Regions from separate parts of the Bradyrhizobium sp. A11 genome, predicted to be linked through region 3. Evidence: predicted binding sites of a transcription regulator. Region 3 holds the regulator's gene; each other region holds the start of a gene.
What was found. The regulator PhoB, encoded in region 3, activates phosphate uptake and scavenging genes when phosphate is short. The targets are predictions, from matches to a motif close to TGTCATNNANCTGTCAT.

Region 1 (6,818 bases), 380 kb from region 3:
ACAGCCCGTTCTTCAGATCCGCACCCAGCACCAGCATCCCCTCCGCCAGCACGAAGGTGCGCTGGAAGTGGCGCGCGGCGATGCCGCGATGGATGTATTGCCGGGACTTGTCGTCCTGCTGACGCCCGCGGATCACGAGCTGGTTTTCCTCAATGGTTACATCGAGTTGGTCGCGCGTAAATCCGGCGACCGCCAGCGTGATGCGCAAGCGCTCGGGCTGGCCGTCCGATCGGTCGCACCTCTCGATATTGTAGGGAGGGTAGCCGTCGGCGCCTTTGACGACGCGGTCGAGCACGCGCTCGATCTCGTCGAAGCCCAGAAGGAACGGACTGGATAACGTGGGAACACGAGACATAGTTTACAAAGTCCTCGCAGAAGCGACTTTGGTGTGTCGGGGCCCGCAAGTGGCACCCCTTGATCAGCAATATGGGCATGTTCCCGTGTGGGTTCAAGCAGGTAGCCGGGACGCTGTGGATGAGCGATTCAGCCCGTGGCTCCGGCCGATATCAGTGAAGTGCTTCCGGATCGTCATGGCCGGGCTTGTCCCGGCCATTCACGACCTTGCTCGTTGCGCCAAGAACGTGGATGCGGGCCTTCGCCGCGCCGAAGCGGCTTCGGCCGCGCAGGCGGGACAAGCCCGGGCATGACGAATTTTCGAATGAATTTCTCGAACGAAAACAAGGCCCCTTCTACTGTGCATGGGGTTGTTTTCGTAGTTTTTGGTTTGGAGGGCCTCGGAACCCCTCAGGCTTCGAGCCGCTTGCGCCCGTCGCCACTGAACAGGTGCAGCTTGTTGCGCACCGCCGCGACCCGGATTTTCGCGCCGATGGCGGGGGCGTCGGTTCCGGGGATGCGGACGATGATCTCGCCGGGCGGCAGCTCGCCGGGGGTGGCGGCGACGTGCTGCTCTTCCTGCTCGCGGCGGCCGTAGACGAAGGTTTCGGCGCCGACATGCTCGATCGCTTCCACGGTCAGCGGCAAGGCGACGCCGCCGGCCGGGGTCTGGTCGGTGATGACGAAATCTTCCGGGCGGATGCCGAGAATGCCGGCGTCGGCCGCCGCGCTGCCGGCGAGCTGCGAGCGGATCTCCTCGGGCCGCGTCGACATCAGGTTCATCGGCGGTGCGCCGATGAAGGAGGCGACGAAGGTGGTCGCCGGCTTCTCGTAGATCGCCAGGGGATTGCCGACCTGCTCGACCTGGCCGCCGTTCATCACGACGAGAATGTCGGCGAGCGTCATCGCCTCGAGCTGGTCGTGGGTGACGTAGATCGACGTCGTGTTGAGCCGGCGCTGCAACTTGCGGATCTCGACGCGCATGGCGATGCGCAGCTTGGCATCGAGGTTGGAGAGCGGCTCGTCGAACAAAAACACCTTCGGCTGGCGCACGATGGCGCGGCCCATGGCGACGCGCTGGCGCTGGCCGCCGGAGAGCTGGCGCGGCTTGCGCTCCAGCATCGATGTGAGCTCGAGCACGCGCGCGGCTTGCTCGACGCGGGTCCTGATCTCGGCCTCCGCCATGCCGCGGTTGCGCAGGCCGTAGGCCATGTTGTTGTACACGCTCATATGCGGATAGAGCGCGTAGTTCTGGAACACCATGGCGATGTCGCGATCGGCGGGCTCGATCCCGTTGACGATGCGGCCGCCGATGTCGATCTCGCCGCCGGTGACAGTCTCGAGGCCCGCGACCATGCGCAGCAGCGTGGACTTGCCGCAGCCGCTCGGCCCGACCAGCACGCAGAACTGTCCGTCGCCGACATCGACGTCGACGCCCTTGATGGCTTCGAAGCCGCCGGGATAGGTCTTGCGGACGTTGCGCAGGGTGACGTTAGCCATCAAAAACTCACTTGTTACTTTTCCGTCTCGACCAGTCCACGCACGAACAGCTTCTGCATGACGACGACGACGAGCACCGGCGGCAGCATGGCCAGTACGGCGGTTGCCATCACGATCGGCCATTCGGTCAGCGCGTCGGTGGTGGTGATCATCTTGCGGATGCCGATCTGGATGGTCTGCATATCGTCGCGCGTCGTGATCAAGAGCGGCCAGAGATATTGATTCCAGCCGAGGATGAACAGGATCACGAACAGCGCCGCCATGTTGGTGCGCGACAGCGGCAGCAGCGTATCCCAGAAGAAACGGAAGGGGCCGGCGCCGTCGATGCGGGAGGCTTCCAGCAGTTCGTCCGGCACGGTCATGAAGAACTGGCGGAACAGCAGCGTCGCGGTGGCCGAGGCGATCAATGGCAGCGACAAGCCCGCATAGCTGTCGAGCATGTGCAGGTCGGCGACGATCTTGTAGGTCGGATAGATGCGCACCTCGACCGGCAACATCAGCGTGATGAAGATCAGCCAGAACAGCGCCATCCGGAACGGAAAGCGGAAATACACGATCGCATAGGCCGAGATGATCGAGATCGCGATCTTGCCGACCGCGATCAGGAGCGCCATCACCAGCGAGTTCAGCATCATGTTGCCGACCGGCTCGCGGGTCGAGCCGCTCGTGCCGACGAAGATGTCTGGTAATAAGTCTGGAGGAAATGGCCGCCGGGCAGCAGCGACATCTGGCCGTTGGCGATCACCGCGTTATCCTGCGTCGACGCGACGAAGGCGAGGTAGACCGGGAAGGCGACGATCGCGATCCCGATCCAGAGGATGATGTGGGCGATGTAGCGCCGAAAGCCTTCTTCCTCGACCATATCAGTAGGTCACCTTGCGTTCGACGAAGCGGAACTGGATGCCCGTCAGCACGATCACCATGATCATCAGGATCACCGATTGCGCCGCGGAGCTGCCGAGGTTCCCCCCGAGCAGGCCGTCGGTATAGACCTTGTAGACCAGCGTCTCCGTCGACTTGCCCGGACCGCCGCGGGTCATGGTGTCGATGATGCCGAACGTGTCGAAGAAGGCGTAGACGATGTTGACGACCAGGAGGAAGAAGATGGTCGGCGACAGCAGCGGGAAAATCACGGTCCAGAACCGCCGCATCGGGCGGGCGCCGTCGATCGCGGCGGCCTCGATCACGCTCTTAGGGATGCTCTGCAGGCCGGCGAGGAAGAACAGGAAATTGTAGGAGATCTGCTTCCAGGCGGCGGCGAGGATGATCAGGGTCGCGGCCTGGTTGCCGTCGAGCAGCGGATTCCAGTCGACGCCGAGGGCGCGCAGGTAGCGCGAGAGCACGCCGAGCGAGGGATGCAGCATGAAGATCCAGAGCACGCCGACGACCGGCGGCGCCACCGCATAGGGCCAGATCAGCAGCGTGCGGTAGAGCATCGAGCCGCGCAGCGGCTTGTCCGCCATCACGGCAAGCAGCAGCGCAAACGACAGCGACGACACCGCGATCGCGAACGAAAAGAAGAAGGTGCGCAGGATCGCCTCGAAATAGGCGGGGTCCTTGAATAGGTCGATATAGTTCTCGAACCAGACGAACGTGGTCGACAGGCCGAAGGCGTCCTGCAGCAGGAACGACTGGATCATCGCCTGCAAGGCGGGCCAATAGAAGAATATCAGGACGATCGCGAGCTGCGGCGCAACCAGCGCATAGGGCAACAGCTTCGACTGGAAAATGGCTTGCTTCTGCATGATGCCCCAGCGCGGCAGGCCGGGCGACCGGCCTGCCGCTTGTCGCCTTACTTCACGGCGGTCTTTTCGAACTGCCGCAGCATGGTGTTGCCGCGCTCGACGGCCGCGTCCAGCGCCTGCTTGGCAGTCTTCTTGCCGGCCAGCGCCTGCTCGATTTCTTCCGCCCAGACGTCGCGGAGCTGCACCATGTTGCCGAGGCGCAGGCCGCGCGAATTCTCGGTCGGCTCCTTGTTGGTCAGCTCGAGCAGCGGGGTCTCGAGATAGGGCTGGTCCTTGTAGAAGCCCTCTGCCTTGGCCTTGTCATAGGCCGCCTTGGTGATCGGCAGATAGCCCGACGATTTGTGGATGTAGACCTGCCGATCCGTATCGGAGAGGAACGTCAGGAACTTCGCCACGCCCTTGTACTCGTCGGCCGACTTGCCGCCCATGATCCAGAGCGAGGCGCCGCCAATGATCGAGTTTTGCGGCGCGCCCTTGACGTCCGGATAATAAGGCATCGGCACCGCGGTGAAGGCGAACTTGGCCTGCGCCTTGACGTTGCCGAAGAACGCCGACGAGGTCAGGTAGAGCGGGCATTCGCCCGACGTGAAGCGGCCTTCGCCGGTGTTGGTGCGGCCGGCATAGTCGTAGGTCTTGTCCTTCTGGAGCTCGACCAGGTTTTCGAGGTGCTTGACCTGGAGCGGGCCGTTGAACGACAGCACGGTGTCGAAGCCGTCGAGACCGTTGGCTTTGGTCGACAGGGGCACGTTGTGCCAGGCCGACAGCTGCTCCAGATTGACCCAGGTGACCCAGGAGTTGGAGAAGCCGCAGGTGGCGTGGCCGGCCGCCTTCAGCTTCTTGGCGGCGTCGAACACCTCGGGCCAGGTCTTCGGGATCTCGACATTGGCCTTCTTCAGCGCGTCGAGATTGACCCACATCACCGTCGACGACGAGTTGAAGGGGAAGGACAGCATCTCGCCCTTCGAGGTCGAGTAGTAGCCGGTGATCGCGGGCAGATAGGCCTTGGGATCGAACTTCTCGCCGGTCTCGGCCATCAGCTTGTAGACCGGCTTCACGGCGCCGGTCGCCGCCATCATGGTGGCGGTGCCGACCTCGAACACCTGCATGATGTGCGGCGCGTTGCCGGCGCGGAACGCGGCGATGCCGGCGTTCATCGTATCGGCGTAGTTGCCCTTGTAGGTCGGAATCACCTTGTAGTCGCTCTGGGCACCGTTGAAGTCGCTCGCGAGCTTGACGATGACGTCGTTGTTGGCGCCCGTCATCGCGTGCCACCACTGGATTTCGGTCACGGCCAGCGCCGGCGAGGCGCCGAGACCAACCGTGAGTGCAACAGCCGCCGCCGCACCAAAATGTCGAAGAGCCATCAAGAAAACCTCCCTTGCCCGTCACTAAAGAAGCGCTTGCGCTACCAGCGCCGTATGACGTTCACATGACTGTGTAAGCGGCCGAAACGAAAGCGGCAAGCGCTGGAAAAGGGAAGCCGGAAAATAGGCGAAGGCGATGCGGACAGCCTCCTCCGTTCGCGGTGCACCCGCGTGGATCGCGCCGCAGTGCGGTATTGGGCAGTTGCGGGACGATGGGCCGCGAGTTCGAAAACCTCTCCCGCAAGCGGGAGAGGGTGCGCACCACCTTGACGAGCGACGTTTGGCCTACCTCAGCGCTTGCGCTCAGGGCCGCAGACCGTGCCGTTTTCGACCATCGCGTCGATCTCGGCCTTGGAGTAGCCGAACTCGCCCAGCACCTCGGCTGCGTGCTGGCTGAATTTCGGCGGCAGAAGGCGCAGGCTCGGCTTGCTGCGGTCGAGCCGGATCGGCGAGGCCACGCCCTTGTACCAGTCCTTCTCGATGATATCGCCGCGCGCGATCGTGTGCGGGTTGGTCAGCGCCTGGTCGATCTTCTGCACCGGCCCTGCCGGCAGGCCCGCAGCGAGCAGGCGGTTGCAGAGCGGCTCGGCCTCGTGCTGGCTGAACACCGCGGCGAGCTCGGCGCGCAGCGCCCCGCGGTTGGCGATGCGGTCCTTGTTGCGGGCGAAACGCGGGTCGGTGCCGAGCTCCGGCTTGCCGATCTCCTTACAGAGCTTGCGGAAGGTACCGTCATTGCCGACGCCGATGAAGATGTTGTCGGTTTTGGTCGGGAAGATCGCGTAAGGCACGAGGTTCGGATGCTCGTTGCCGGTGAGCGACGGCGGCTTGCCATGCATGAAATAGTTCGCGGTGTGCGGATGCATGATGGCAAGGCCGGTCTCGTACAGCGTCGTCTCCAGGAATTGGCCTTTGCCCGAGCGCTGCCGCTCCGACAGCGCCATCAGGATGCCGATCGCGGCATAGAGCCCGGTGCCGATGTCGACCAGGGGCACGCCGATCCGCATCGGGCCGCTCTCGGGCGAGCCGGTCGCGGCGATCATGCCGGTCATGGCCTGGATGATGGCGTCGTAGCCGGGATTGCCGCCGCGCGGGCCGTCGGCGCCGAAGCCGCAGATCCGGCAATGCACGAGGCGCGGGAATTTCCTGCTGAGGACGTCGTTGCCGATGCCCCATTTCTCCAGCGTGCCCGGCTTGAAATTCTCGATCAGGACGTCGGCGGTCTCCAGCATCTTCAGCAGCACGACGCGACCGCCCTCCGAGGCGAGGTCGAGGCCGATCGAGCGCTTGTTGCGGTTGATGCCGACGAAATAGGCCGCGTCCTCCTCATGGAAGGGGGGACCCCACTCACGCACCTCGTCGCCGGCGGGCGGCTCGACCTTGATCACGTCGGCGCCATGGTCGGCGAGGATCTGGGTGCAATACGGGCCGCCGAGCACGCGCGTGAGATCGATGACGCGCAGTCCGCTCATGGCACCTGTGGCGGCTTCAGAACTCATGCCTTCGCTTCCCCTGTGTCGACGTTTGATCACAGGCCTAGCGAGGTTTGCAGGGAGCAGCAATGGCTCCCGGCGTAGGGCCGCATGCGGCCGCCGTTGCGGCAATCCCGCGGCGTGGCAAATGCGGATTCTGGCGGAAGCGGCCAGCCCGAGGGGGATCCCGGGCCAGCCAATCCGCCGTTCGATCAGACGACCGTCAGGCGAACGTCGACATTGCCGCGGGTGGCGTTGGAATAGGGGCACACCTGGTGGGCCTTTGCGACCAGCGCCTCGGCCTCGGCGCGGGCAAGGCCCGGCAGCGAGACCGCGAGGTCGATATCGAGGCCGAAGCCGCCTGCGGAGCGCGGGCCGATGCCGACGGTCGAGGTGACGGAGGCGTC
Region 2 (6,818 bases), 160 kb from region 3:
CGCGGCGGATCATCCGCTTGGTCTGCTCGTCGAGATAGGCGAAATTATAGGCCGGCGCGTTCATTCCGCGGCCTCCTTCATGGCTTCGGGCGTTTGTACCTCCGCGAACTCCTTCCGCAGCTTGCGCAGCAGGCCGAGCTCGGACTGGAAGTCGACATAATGCGGCAGCTTGAGATGCTCGACGAAGCCGGTCGCCTGGACGTTGTCCGAATGCGACATCACGAATTCCTCGTCCTGCGCGGGGGCACGCACCTCCTCGCCGAGCTCGCGGGCGCGCAGCGCCCGATCGACCAGCGCCATCGACATGGTCTTGCGCTCGCTCTGCCCGAAGGCGAGGCCATAGCCGCGGGTGAAGCACGGCGCCTCGGTCGCCGAGCCCTTGAACTGGTTGACCATCTGGCATTCGGTCAGCTCGATCGCACCGAGCGGCACGGCGAAGCCCGCGTCCTCCGCGAAGAACTCGACCTCGACCTCGCCGAATCGGATCTCGCCGGCAAAGGGATGGTTGCGGCCGTAGCCGCGCTGCGTGGAATAGCCCATCGCCAGCAAGAACCCTTCGTCACCGCGCGCCAGATTCTGCAGCCGCAGGTCGCGGTCCGCCGGAAAATTCAGCGGCTCGCGGGTGAGATCGCCGACGCCGACGCCCTCCTCGGCCTGCGGCGAGGATTCGATCAAGCCGTCGCGGCCGAGAATATCCGTCACGCGCGGCGTCGGCGCCGTGGATGCGTCGGCCGTGGCCGGTGTCTCCGGCGCAAAGCCTTGCGCGAGCGAGGGATCGAGCAGGCGGTGCGTGTAGTCGAAGGTGGGGCCGAGGATCTGGCCGCCGGGAATGTCCTTGAAGGTCGAGGACACCCGCCGCTGCACCCGCATCGCGCCGGTGTCGACCGGCTCGCTGGCGCCGAAACGCGGCAGCGTGGCGCGGAAGGCGCGCACCAGGAAGATCGCCTCGATCAGGTCGCCGCGCGCCTGCTTGATCGCCAGCGCCGCGAGCTCGCGATCGTAGAGCGAACCTTCGCTCATGACGCGATCGACGGCGAGGCCGAGCTGCTCCGAGATCTGGTCGAGCCTGACCTCCGGAACGCTTTGGTCGCCGCGCCGCTTGTGGGCGAGCAGGCGATGGGCGTTGTCGATGGCGCGTTCGCCGCCTTTGACTGCGACATACATGCTTCAGCTTCCCTTGCTCACGACGCGCGTGGTGCGGGGGATCGCGACCAACGCGTCATCGGCGACCAGCACGACATCGATGCCGCGCGGAAACAGCGCCTCGTTGACCTGCAGGCGCTCGAACAGATCGAACGGCTTGATTGACGCCTCGAGCCTCGCGGCGCCGTCGATGCCGGGACCGCGCAGCTCGAAGCTGCGGCCCGCGTCGAGGCTCTCCACCTGGAGGATGATCGTGGTGGAGCGATCCGGATATTCGCTGGTGCCGAGCGCGAAACGTTCGAGCGGCGGAAGCGCGGCGCCGTCGCTGATCAGCGCGAAGCTCGCCACCGAGCTATCCTGCACCAAGGGCGCGCCGGTGTGGAATTTGAGCCATTTCGCCGCGTCCGGGCTCGCCGCCATCCGCGCGTCGAGCCAGAGCGGCGTGTCGTGGTCGAACAGCGTCAGCGCGATCGCGGCGGTGCCGCGCATCATTGTATCAGGCGCCCCCGCCATCGGCACGATGCGCTGGACCGAGCCAGGCCGCGCCATCGCGTCCATCACCGAGCGAAAGGTCGATTGCGCCGACAGCACCTTGTCGGCGAATCCCGGCGGCAATTCTGCAATCGTGGTCATGATCTCAGCCCTCACCGCGCACCATGGTGTAGAAATCAACCTTCGTCGCGGCGGTCTCGGCCGCGGCCTGCTTGCGGCGAATCATAAGCTGCTCACGCAACGGCGCGATTACATCCCGTTCCATCGCGCCGCCGAAGTCGCGGGACTGCACCAGCGCATCGCACAATGCGATCAGCCGCGCCTTCTCGCCGTCGCGCCCGAGCGTGTAGCCGAAACCGACCTCCCCGCTCGCGAGCTTCACGGCTGCGCGCGACACGGTGGCTTCGCCGAGATTGAACGGCGCGCCGTCGCCGCCGACCCGGCCGCGCAGCATGACAAGGCCGTTTTCCGGCGCCCGCAGGTCCTGATGGTCAGGGATGCTTAAGTCGCGGAGGCGGGCGGCGATCTCGCCCGCCTCCGCGTGCGCCAGCACGGCCATCGCGGCCTTGCGCTGGGCTTGCTGGTTGTTGTGCTGGGTCACCTGGTCCACCGAACTTGCCGCATCGAAGTTGTCTATGATAATAGACAACTTCATACGGACGCGCCATGACTGTTTCGTGACAAGTGCGTGATTTCTGGGCTAGGCTGACCGGCGATATGAGCATGCAAGACACTGCATCGTCCGGCGTCGCGCTGTGGCGCCTCGTTGCCGACGGCATCGAGCGCGGCATCGCCGACGGCCGCTTCGCGGCCGGCGACAAATTGCCGGGCGAGATGGAGATCGCCGAAACCTATCGCGTCAACCGCCACACCGTGCGGCGCGCGCTGGCAGCCCTCGCCGAGCGCGGCCTGGTGCGCGCCGAACGCGGCAGCGGCACTTATGTCGAGGCGCAAAAGCTCGCTTATCCCCTGCGCTCGCGCACGCGGTTCTCCGAGATCGTCGGTGCGGGCGGCCGCGAGCCGCGCGGCCAGCTGATCGAGGCCTCCGACGACGTCGCCACCCGCGAGTTGGCGCGCGAGCTGAGCCTGAAAGCCGGCGCGCCCCTGGTGCGGATCGAGGCGATCCGCCTCGCCGACCGCACCCCGATCTGCGTCTCCACCACCTGGCTGTCGGCCGAGCTGTTCCCGAATGCGGGGGCCGTGTTCGCGGCGACGCGCTCGATGACGAAACTGCTCGCGCATTACGGCGTGCGCGACTATCGCCGCGGCGCGACCCGGATCACCGCCGGCATCGTGGACGCCACCGACGCGGCCCGGCTGGATCTCGCACTGGGACGCCCGATCCTGGTGGTCGACGCCACCGACCACGATCTCCAGGGCAAGCCGCTGATGACCAAGCATTCGCGTTTCGCGGCGGAGCGGGTGGAGTTTTTGGTGGAGTCGTAGCTCCTCTGCCAATTGAAGTGAGAGGCGCCGTAGGGTGGGCAAAGCGGAGCGTGCCCACGACCTTGATCATGTCGGAGAAAATTCGTGGGCACGGCGCAAGTGCGCCTTTGCCCACCCTACGGCACCTGTGCTCACGCCACCGCCGGTCGCCCAATAATCGCAAAGCGCAGCTTGCCCGAGATGAAATCGATCGCGGCGACCGCGACCAGGATCATCAGGATCAGGAATGACACTTTCTGCCATTCCAGCACGCGGATCTGCTCGGCGAGTTGCAGGCCAATGCCGCCGGCGCCGACGATGCCGATGATGGTCGCCGAGCGGGTGTTGGATTCGATGTAGTAGAGCACCTGGCCGGCGATGACGGGCAGCACCTGCGGCATCAGGCCGAAGCGGATCTCGTGCAGAGCACTGCCGCCGGAGGCGCGGATGCCCTCGACCTGCTTCTGGTCGGCACCCTCGATCGCCTCCGAGAACAACTTGCCGAACGCACCGAAATCCGACACGGCGATCGCCAGCACCCCGGCAAACGGCCCGAGGCCCACGACATTGATCCACACCAGCGCCCAGATCAGGGTGTCGACGCCGCGGATCGAATCCAGCACGCGGCGAACCGGAAAGCGGAGAATGCTCGACGGCACCACGTTGCGTGCTGCAAGCAGGCTGACGGGGAGCGCGAACACGGCGGCCAGCGTGGTGCCGAGCAGCGCAATCGACAGCGTCTCGCCGAGCGCCTTGAGATAGACCGGCAGCGAGGAGCCGGGATCCGGCGGGATCATCATCAAAGTGATCCAGCCGAGCTGGCTGAGGCCGGCGAAGAACCGCGACGGCGAGAAGTCGAGATCGACCAGGCCGTAGATCAGGATCGCGAACGCCGCGACGATCATGGCCGGCATCGCGAGCCGCGCCGAAGCGGGACGGTCGAACACGTCGGGGTAGCGGGCGCGAAGCTCTCGCGGATCGACCTCGTGCGGCGTCACGTCCGCGCCTCCTTGCCGAACAGGCGGCCGCGCAGCCACCCGGTGCTGATGTCGATGAGGAAGACGGTGACGATGATGGTGAGCAGGATGGCGCTGACGTCGGAGTAGTAGAACTTGCGAATGGCGACGACGAGCTCCTGACCGATGCCGCCGGCGCCGACGAACCCCATGACGGAAGCCTCGCGGACGTTGATCTCGAAACGCAGCAGCGCGTAGCTGGCATAGCCCGCGGTCACCTGCGGCACCACGGCGAAGCGCATGCAGGACAGCCAGCTCGCGCCGGTCGAGCGGATGCCCTCGACCGGCTTCATGTCGGCGTTCTCGACGATCTCCGAGAACAGCTTGCCGAGCGCACCGGTGGAGTGGATCGCGATCGCGAGCACGCCGGCCATCGGCCCGAGTCCGAAGGCGATCACGAACACCAGCGCGAACACGATGCCTGGAACGGTGCGCGCGAATTCCAGCAGGCGCCGGACGACGAAGCGAAGCCAGGGTGCGGGCGAGGTGTTATCGGCGGCGAGGAAGTTCAGGCCGAATGCGAGGGTCGCGCCAATCAGCGTGCCGACGTAGGAGATCAGCAGGGTCTCGCCCAGCATCTTCAGCCATTTGCGCCAGCCCCACAGCCATTCGCCGACATCGGTCCAGACCCGCTGGCCGCTGTCGAGCGTGAAAATGCGGTCGAAATAGCTGACGAAGTTGCCGAAATAGCTGAACAGCGTGCGCAGATTCACTTCGGCGCCGACCGCGGCGAGCACCAGCGCCGCGGCGAAGATCGCGGCCCCGAACAGGAGGCGGAGCCGCCTGCGTGCCACCGCCTCGCGATAGGCGGCGTTGAGCACGGCGAGCTGCTGCTCGGGAAGGATCGAAACCGCTGTTGTCATGGGCTTGAGATGACGTCCCGTCAAAGAAAGAGCCGGGTCGATGGACCCGGCTCCAGTGGCATCGTCCCGATACTCAGGACGCCTTCTTCTTACGCAGGGCGTCGACGAACTTGATCAGCTCGATCGTGCCATCCCAATCCTTGGTGGTGGCGGGATGGAAGCCTTTCTTCTGGCCGTCGGAAAGGCGATCGAACGCGGCCTTGTCCTTGGTCGGCGCGTCGAAGAACGCCTTCGCAATGGCGGCCTTGGCGTCTTCCGGCAGCTCGGAATTGTAGGCATAGGGGCCGTTGATGATCGGCGCCGACTTATGGACGATGCGGAAGTCGCCCTTCTTCATCGCCGAGCCGTCGGCATTCTTCAGCATGCCCTTGGTCAGCATTTGCGCCAGCGTAGAATCGTCATCGCTGGTCCACTGGTTGGCGGCAACCTCGACCGTGCCTTGCGCCAGCGCCAGCATCGCGTTCTCGTGGCTGCCGGTGAAGACGACCTTGCCGAAATAGCTGTCGGCGTCATGGATACCCAACTTGTCGAGCTCGAAGCGGGGCACGTTGTTGCCGGAGGTCGAGTTCGGGTCGACCAGGCCGAGATTCTTGCCCTTGAGCTGATCGAGGGTCTTGTAGGCGCTGTTCGCCTTGACGAAGAACACCGAATAATAGCCGGTCGAGCCGTCGGCGTTGACGTCATTGGCGAAGGCGTCGGTCTTGACGCCGGTCAGGCGGGCGCGGGCGAACGAAGCCGAGCCGTAGCTCGCGATGTGGATGTTGCCTGCGCGCTGGCCTTCGATCACGGCGGCGTAGTCGTTGGCGATGCGCAGCGTGACCTTCACGCCCAGCTCCTTGGAGAGATAGCTCACGAACGGCGCCCAGCGCTCGGTGACGCCGGAGGCGTTCTCGGCCGGGACGACCGCGAAGGTCAGCTCGGGATATTTGGCCTTCCAGTCGGCGGCGAGGGCCGAAGTCGTGAATGCGAGCGCGGCGGCGCCGGCAAGGACCAGTCTGCGAGTGATCATGATACCCTCTTCATCGGTTGGGGTCGGTTGACGCAAAAACTTGCAAGGAAGACTTGCAACGAAACAGATCTGCTCAGGCGGCGGCCGCCGTTCCGAGTGCGGGGACGCCCGCGGGCGCCGGCGCAGGCATGGCGCCCATGACATCGGCGGCTTCGAGATCGTAGAGCTCGCGTGCGACGTGATCGGTCAGCGCGGCCGGCGCGCCGTCAAACACCACGCGGCCCTGCGCCATGCCGATCAAGCGATCGCAATAGCTGCGGGCGAGATCGAGCGAATGCAGGTTGCAGAGCACGGTGATGCCGAAATGCTTGTTGATGCGCAGAAGCGCATCCATCACGATCTTGGTGTTGCGCGGGTCGAGCGAAGCGATCGGCTCGTCGGCGAGGATGATGTCGGGCTGCTGCACCAGGGCGCGCGCGATCGCGACGCGCTGCTGCTGACCGCCGGAGAGCTGGTCGGCGCGCTGGGCGGCGAGCGAGGCGATGTCGAACTGCTCGAGCGCGGACATCGCCAGCGCCTTGTCCTGCTCCGGCCACATTTGCGACAGCGAGCGCCAGGCCGGCATCGTCGCAAGCCGTCCCATCAGCACGTTGGTGAGGACATCGAGCCGGCCGACCAGGTTGAACTGCTGGAAGATCATGGCCGAGCGCGCCCGCCATTGCCGCAGTTCCTTGCCGCGCAGCGCGGTGACGTCGACCCCGTCGAACAGGATGCGTCCCTCGGTTGGGTTCACCAGGCGGTTGATACTCCGCAGCAGGGTGGATTTGCCGGCGCCGGACCGTCCGATCACACCGACGAAGCCGCCGGGAGAAATTTGAAACGAGGCACCGTCCACCGCGGCTTTCGCGCCGAAGCGACACGTCAGACCAT
Region 3 (6,818 bases):
CCCTTCGAGATATTTTGCCGATCCGGTCGCAGCGAGCGTCGCCAGCGTGCGGCCGTGGAAGGCGCCCTCGAAGGTGATGATGCGGTAACGCTCCGGATGCCCCTTGGAGAAGTGATGATGGCGCACCAGCTTGATCACGCCCTCCAGCGCCTCGGCGCCGGAATTGCAGAAGAACACCAGGTCGGCAAAACTCTCGTGGCACAGGCGCGCGGCGAGCTTCTCGCCGTCCGGGCTCTGGAACAGGTTCGACATGTGCCACAGCTTCGTCGCCTGCTCCTGCAACGCCTTGATCAGATGCGGGTGGCAATGGCCGAGCGCATTGACGGCGACGCCCGAGGTGAAATCGAGATAGCGATCGCCATTGGTTGCGATCAGCCAGCAGCCTTCGCCGCGTTCAAAACCGAGGTTGGCCCTGGCGAAAACGGGGAGCAAATGCGGGGCTGCGCTGTTAGTCATGACGGCCACTTGATGTTGCGGACGGTGTGAGGCGTGCATTGCGCAACGCACCATCCACCGGCCCGGAAAACGAAACGTGCCGCCTTTTAAGGGCGGCACGCACGACTATCTTAGGCCTGGTGAAACGGGTGTCAATGCCGCCCGAAAGCCCCAGAAAACGGTGGTGAAACGGTGATTCCGTAGTCTTGCGGTCGCGATTTTGCGGGTTTTTCACCACGGAACATGTGGAAGCGAGTCGGCGGACTCTTGCGCGTGAGTCACGCCATATTGTAGCGTTTGGATTGTCAGATACGACATCTCGTGCGGCAGTTCTGATCCCAAGAGTCCTCATGTACCGGCGTAAACGTTCGGGCGTCAGTTGCGCGCCCGGCGAGCCCTAAGGGATTCGAGCGGCACGGGTTTTTCGAGGCTTAGGCATTCGCCGCACGGACCGCCAGGATGGCAGCCGCGCGGCGAGGGAAAGGGTGCAATGACGGTTTTGACCTGGTCCGACGATCGCGTCGAGCAGCTGAAAAAGCTCTGGGAGGCCGGATTGTCGGCCAGCCAGATCGCAGCAGAGCTCGGCAATGTGACCCGCAATGCCGTGATCGGCAAAGTGCACAGGCTCGGCCTGTCCGGCCGCGCCAAGAGCCCTTCGTCGGCCGCGCCCCGGCCGCGCAAGGCGCGTCCCGCCCAGCACATGATGCGGGTGACGCGCCCCATCGCGCGCGGCAACACCGCGCTGGCGCAGGCCTTCGAGGTCGAGGTCGAGGCCGAACCCGTCACCTACGACAACGTGGTGCCGATGAGCCAGCGGCTGTCGCTGCTCGAATTGAACGAGGCGACCTGCCACTGGCCGGTGGGCGATCCCTCGAGCCCGGATTTCTTCTTCTGCGGCGGCAAGGCCCTGTCCGGCCTGCCCTATTGCGCCCAGCACTCGCGCGTGGCGTATCAGCCGGCGGCGGATCGGCGCCGCGCGGCACCGAAGCCCACGCGCTGAGCGAGATTTAGCTGATCGCAAACGCGGCAGTCGTCACACGACGGCGCCTCAAGACATCCGATGTCGTCCCGGACAAGCGCGCCACAAGCGCGCGCAGATCCGGGACCCATAGCCACCGCAGGATGTGGTTAGGGGGACTCGGAGTTACCTATTTCGTGTAACAATCACTTGCTGTGGTTATGGATCCCGGATCTGCGCTGACGCTTGTCCGGGACGACACCGATACTGTGGCGGCAACTCGCTAGACCACCTCACCCGCCCTTACGTCTGCTCCGCCTTCGCGAAGCGATCGTCCAGTGCGTAGCCGGCGCCGCGGACGGTGCGGATCGGGTCCTGCTCGCGGCCGAGATTGAGCAGCTTGCGCAGGCGGCCGATATGGACGTCAACGGTGCGCTCGTCGATGTAGATGTCGCGGCCCCAGACGCTGTCGAGCAGCTGCTCGCGCGAGAACACGCGGCCGGGATGCTCCAGGAAGAACTCCAGCAGGCGATATTCGGTCGGGCCGAGATCGATCGGGCGGCCGGAGCGCGCGACGCGGCGCTTGTCGCGATCGAGCTCGATGTCGCCATAGGCCAGCACGGTCGCGAGCCGCTCGGGGCTGGCGCGCCTGAGCAGGCCCTTCACGCGCGCCAGCAGCTCCGGCACCGAGAACGGCTTGACGATGTAGTCGTCGGCGCCGGTCGCAAGGCCGCGCACCCGCTCGCTCTCCTCGCCGCGCGCGGTGAGCATGATGATCGGCAGCTGCTTGGTCTCGGGCCGGGTGCGCAGGCGCCGGCACAGCTCGATGCCGGAGAGGCCCGGCAGCATCCAGTCGAGCACGATCAGATCGGGAATGTGTTCCTTGAGGCGGGTGTCGGCGTCGTCGCCGCGCATCACCGTCTCGACGTCATAGCCGTCGCCTTCGAGGTTGTAACGCAGAAGCTCGGTGAGAGCTTCCTCGTCCTCAACCACCATAATGCGTGCGCCCATGTTGTCGTCGCTCCTTGAGGTCTTCAGGTATTCGGGATCGTCGTGGCGAACGTGGTCATGTCGCCCTTCGGCCGCTTGTCGGTGATCGCCTGGCCCTCGATCATGTAGAACACGGTCTCGGCGATGTTGGTGGCGTGGTCGCCGATGCGCTCGATGTTCTTGGCGCAGAACATCAGATGGATGCAGAACGAGATGTTGCGCGGATCCTCCATCATGTAGGTGAGGAGCTCGCGGAACAGCGAGGTGCAGATCGCGTCGACCTCCTCGTCGCCCTTCCACACCGCCATCGCCGCCGGCAGATCGTGCGCGGCATAGGCGTCGAGCACGCTCTTGACCTGCTGCTGCACCAGGTCGGTCATGTGCTCCAGGCCGCGGAACAGCTTGAGCGGATGGAAGTCGGTCTCCAGCGCGGCGACGCGCTTGCCCATGTTCTTGGCGAGGTCGCCGATGCGCTCGAGGTCGGTCGCAACGCGCATGGCGCCGACGATCTCGCGCAGGTCCACCGCCATCGGCTGGCGGCGGGCGATGGTGAGCACGGCGCGCTCCTCGATGCGCTTCTGCAGCGCGTCGAGATCGGCGTCGATGGCGACGACGCGCTGGCCGAGCGCGACGTCGCGGCGGATCAGCGCATCGACGGAATCGACGATCATGCGCTCGGCGATGCCGCCCATCTCGGCGACCAGGCGCGTGAGCTCCTGGAGGTCGGTGTCGAAGGCCTTTGCGGTATGTTCGGTACCCATGTTGCGTCTCCTCAGCCGAACCGGCCGGTGATGTAGTCCTGCGTCCGCCGGTCGGTCGGCGACGTGAAGATCTTGCTGGTGTCGTCGAACTCGATCAGCTCGCCGAGATACATGAAGGCGGTCTTGTCGGAGACGCGCGCCGCCTGCTGCATGTTGTGGGTGACGATCGCGATCGTGTAGTTCTCGGACAATTCCTGGATCAGCTCCTCGACCTTGGCGGTCGAGATCGGGTCGAGCGCCGAGCAGGGCTCGTCGAACAGGATCACCTCGGGCCGCACCGCGACGGTGCGGGCGATGCAGAGGCGCTGCTGCTGGCCGCCGGAGAGCGACAGACCGGAGGCGTTGAGCTTGTCCTTGACCTCGTTCCACAGCGCGCCGCCGCGCAGCGCCTTCTCGACGCGGTCGTCCATCTCGGACTTGGAGATCTTCTCGTAGAGGCGGATGCCGAAGGCGATGTTCTCGTAGATCGTCATCGGGAACGGGGTCGGCTTCTGGAACACCATGCCGACCCGGGCGCGCATCAGGTTGAGGTCGAGCTTGGGGTCGAGGATGTTGGTGTGGTCAAGCAGCAGCTGGCCGGTGGCGCGCTGGCCCGGATAGAGGTCGTACATCCGGTTGAAGATGCGCAGCAGGGTCGACTTGCCGCAGCCGGACGGGCCGATGAAGGCGGTGACGCGGTTGGTGCCGAGCGCCAGGTTGATGTTCTTCAGCGCATGGTGCTCACCGTAGTAGAAGTTGAGGTTGCGCGCGGTGACCTTGGCCGGCGCCTCGGGCAGCGGCTGCGAGCCGGGGTGAACGGTCGGCGCGCTGACGGAAACAGACATTTCACTCATTTTGCAGTCCTCTCGGCACCAAGGATGCGGGCGCCAATGTTCAGGGCAAGCACGGTCAGGGTGATCAGCAGCGCGCCGCTCCAGGCGAGCTGCTTCCAATAGGCGTAGGGGCTCTGCACGAAGTTGTTGATGGTAACCGGCAGGTTCGCCATCGTCTTGTCCAGGCCGAGGCTGAAGAACTGGTTGGACAGCGCGGTGAACAGCAGCGGCGCGGTCTCGCCGGCGACGCGCGCCGTGGCGAGCAGCACGCCGGTGATGAGGCCGGAGCGCGCGGCGCGGTAAGCGATGCGCTTGATCACCAGCGAGCGCGGCAGGCCCAGCGCGCTGGCGGCTTCGCGCAGCGGGTTCGGCACCAGCAGCAGCATGTCCTCCGTGGTGCGCACCACGACCGGGATCACGATCACGGCGAGCGCCAGCGCGCCGGCGATCGCCGAGAAGCCCCGCATCGGCACCACCACCGCGCCGTAGATGAACAGGCCGATGATGATCGAGGGCGCCGAGAGCAGGATGTCGTTGATGAAGCGGATCACCGAGGTCAGCCTGTCGTTGCGGCCGTACTCGGCGAGATAGGTGCCGGCGAACAGGCCGAGCGGGGCGCCGATGCCGACGCCGATCACGGTCATGATGATCGAGCCGACGATGGCGTTGCGCAGGCCACCATCGGTCGAGCCCGGAGGCGGCGTGTCCGCGGTGAAGATCTGCACGTTGAGGCCGCTGACGCCGTTGTAGAGCAGCGTGACCAGGATGAGCGCGAGCCAGGTGACGCCGAACGCTGCGGCGGCGATGCAGAGGCCGCGGATGACGACGTCCCAGCGGCGGCGGCGTGCATAGATCGGGTTCATGGCTTCACTTTCCGGCCTTGGTTTCCAGCCGCATCAGCATCAGCCGCGCGGCCGCGAGCACGAAGAACGTCAGCACGAACAGCAGCAGGCCGAGCAGGATCAGGCCGGACTGGTGCAGGCCGTCGCTCTCGGCGAACTCGGATGCGATCGCCGCCGAGATCGTCGTGCCCGGGGCGAAGATCGAGGAGGAGATGCGGAACGAATTGCCGATGATGAAGGTCACCGCCATGGTCTCGCCGAGCGCGCGGCCCAGCGCCAGCATGACGCCGCCGATGATGCCGACGCGGGTGTAGGGGATCACCACGCTGCGGACGACCTCCCAGGTGGTGCAGCCGACGCCGTAGGCGGCTTCCTTCAGCACCGGCGGCACCGTCTTGAACACGTCGACCGAGATCGAGGTGATGAAGGGCAGCACCATGATGGCGAGGATCAGGGCGGCGTTGAACAGGCTGAGATAGGACGGGGGACCTGCGAAGATCGCGCCCAGCACCGGGACGCCGTCGAACACCCTGATCATGAACGGCTGGAAGGTGTTGGCCAGGAACGGGCCCAGCACGAAGAAGCCCCACATGCCGTAGATGATCGACGGGATTCCGGCGAGCAGCTCGATCGCCATGCCGATCGGGCGGCGCAACCATTGCGGACAGAGCTCGGTGAGGAAGATCGCAATACCGAGACCGACCGGAATGGCGATCAGCATCGCGATGAAGGAGGTGACGAGCGTGCCGTACATCGGCCCGAGCGCGCCGAGCACGGGCGGATCGGCCGACGGCGCCCAGCGCTGCGTCCACAGGAAGGAGAGGCCGTATTCCTTGATCGCCGGGAACGCGCCGACGACCAGCGACATGATGATGCCGCCGAGAATGAGCAGCACCGAGATCGCGGAGAGCCGCGTGATCCAGTAGAAGGTGACGTCGCCGAGCTTGAACGCGCCCAAGGCCTTGGCACGGTCATACGGTCCGGCGTCGTCGATTACATCGCTCTGAACGGCCATCTCTGCCACGCCGATCCCCTGTACCCGTTTTATACACTTGTTTTTGGTGCCGTGCCCCGGATGCGGTGCAGCGCGAAGCGGTGCGCCGCTGATCCGGGGCCTGGCGTTTTTTAGGGTCCCGGCTCTGCGGAGCGGCACACTGGACGATGCTTCGCATCGCCAGGGCCGCACCGCGTCCGGGACAGGAGCTGAGGGCCTCAGCTCTTGATCTCGGCAGCCCAGGTCTTCTCGATCTGCTTGACGACGGTGTCGGGCATCGGGATGTAGTCGAGCTCCTCCGCCATCTTGTCGCCCTTCTCGAACGCCCACTTGAAGAACTTGATGGCTTCCTGGGACGCCGCCTTGTCGGTCGCATCCTTGTGCATCAGGATGAAGGTCGCGCCGGTAATCGGCCAAGATGCTTCACCGGGCTGGTCGGTCAGGATCACATAATAGTTCTTGGAGCCGGCCCAGTCGGCGTTGGCGGCAGCAGCCTGGAAGGCCGCAACGGTCGGCTGCACGGCCTTGCCGGCCTTGTTGATCAGGGCGCCGTAGGTCAGCTTGTTCTGCTTGGCGTAGGCATACTCGACATAGCCGATCGAGTTCTTGGTCTGGCTGACATTGCCCGCGACGCCTTCATTGCCCTTGGCGCCAACACCCGTCGGCCACTCGACCGCGGTACCGGCACCGACCTTGCTCTTCCACTCGGCATTGGTCTTCGTCAGGAAATCGGTCCAGATGAACGTGGTGCCGGAGCCGTCCGACCGACGCACGACGGTGATGGCGTCCGAGGGCAGCTTCACGTTGGGATTGAGCTTGGCGATCGCCGGGTCGTTCCAGGTCTTGACCTTGCCGAGATAGATGTCGCCCAGCAACTCGCCGGAAAACACCAGCTCGCCCGACTTGATCCCTTCGAGATTGACGACCGGCACCAAGGCACCCATCGCCTGCGGCCACTGGATCATTCCGTCCTTTTCGAGCTGCTCAGCCTTGAGGGGCATGTCGCTCGCGCCGAAGGTGACGGTC

Region 1: ugpB (sn-glycerol-3-phosphate ABC transporter substrate-binding protein UgpB) is a predicted target of PhoB. The motif match lies at 4,997-5,013, and genes of this name have one in related genera.
Region 2: phnF (phosphonate metabolism transcriptional regulator PhnF) is a predicted target of PhoB. The motif match lies at 2,302-2,318, and genes of this name have one in related genera.

What each region holds. Positions count from the first base shown of each region.
Region 1 covers NZ_CP149509.1:86,501-93,318, forward strand. The annotation lists gene WI560_RS00440 (Hsp20 family protein) at 1-355, opposite strand, end outside; gene WI560_RS00445 (sn-glycerol-3-phosphate import ATP-binding protein UgpC) at 745-1,833, opposite strand; partial or broken gene ugpE (sn-glycerol-3-phosphate ABC transporter permease UgpE) at 1,848-2,695, opposite strand; gene ugpA (sn-glycerol-3-phosphate ABC transporter permease UgpA) at 2,697-3,578, opposite strand; gene ugpB (sn-glycerol-3-phosphate ABC transporter substrate-binding protein UgpB) at 3,626-4,942, opposite strand; gene WI560_RS00465 (CaiB/BaiF CoA transferase family protein) at 5,233-6,438, opposite strand; gene WI560_RS00470 (organic hydroperoxide resistance protein) at 6,624-6,818, opposite strand, start outside.
Region 2 covers NZ_CP149509.1:622,826-629,643, reverse strand. The annotation lists gene WI560_RS02910 (alpha-D-ribose 1-methylphosphonate 5-phosphate C-P-lyase PhnJ) at 1-64, opposite strand, end outside; gene WI560_RS02905 (carbon-phosphorus lyase complex subunit PhnI) at 61-1,164, opposite strand; gene phnH (phosphonate C-P lyase system protein PhnH) at 1,168-1,776, opposite strand; gene phnG (phosphonate C-P lyase system protein PhnG) at 1,781-2,245, opposite strand; gene phnF (phosphonate metabolism transcriptional regulator PhnF) at 2,353-3,081, shown strand; gene phnE (phosphonate ABC transporter, permease protein PhnE) at 3,213-4,058, opposite strand; gene phnE (phosphonate ABC transporter, permease protein PhnE) at 4,055-4,939, opposite strand; gene phnD (phosphonate ABC transporter substrate-binding protein) at 5,013-5,948, opposite strand; gene phnC (phosphonate ABC transporter ATP-binding protein) at 6,022-6,818, opposite strand, start outside.
Region 3 covers NZ_CP149509.1:463,386-470,203, reverse strand. The annotation lists gene WI560_RS02085 (aspartate aminotransferase family protein) at 1-456, opposite strand, end outside; gene WI560_RS02080 (GcrA family cell cycle regulator) at 926-1,435, shown strand; gene phoB (phosphate regulon transcriptional regulator PhoB) at 1,697-2,404, opposite strand; gene phoU (phosphate signaling complex protein PhoU) at 2,428-3,144, opposite strand; gene pstB (phosphate ABC transporter ATP-binding protein PstB) at 3,156-3,977, opposite strand; gene pstA (phosphate ABC transporter permease PstA) at 3,974-4,819, opposite strand; gene pstC (phosphate ABC transporter permease subunit PstC) at 4,824-5,813, opposite strand; gene pstS (phosphate ABC transporter substrate-binding protein PstS) at 6,011-6,818, opposite strand, start outside.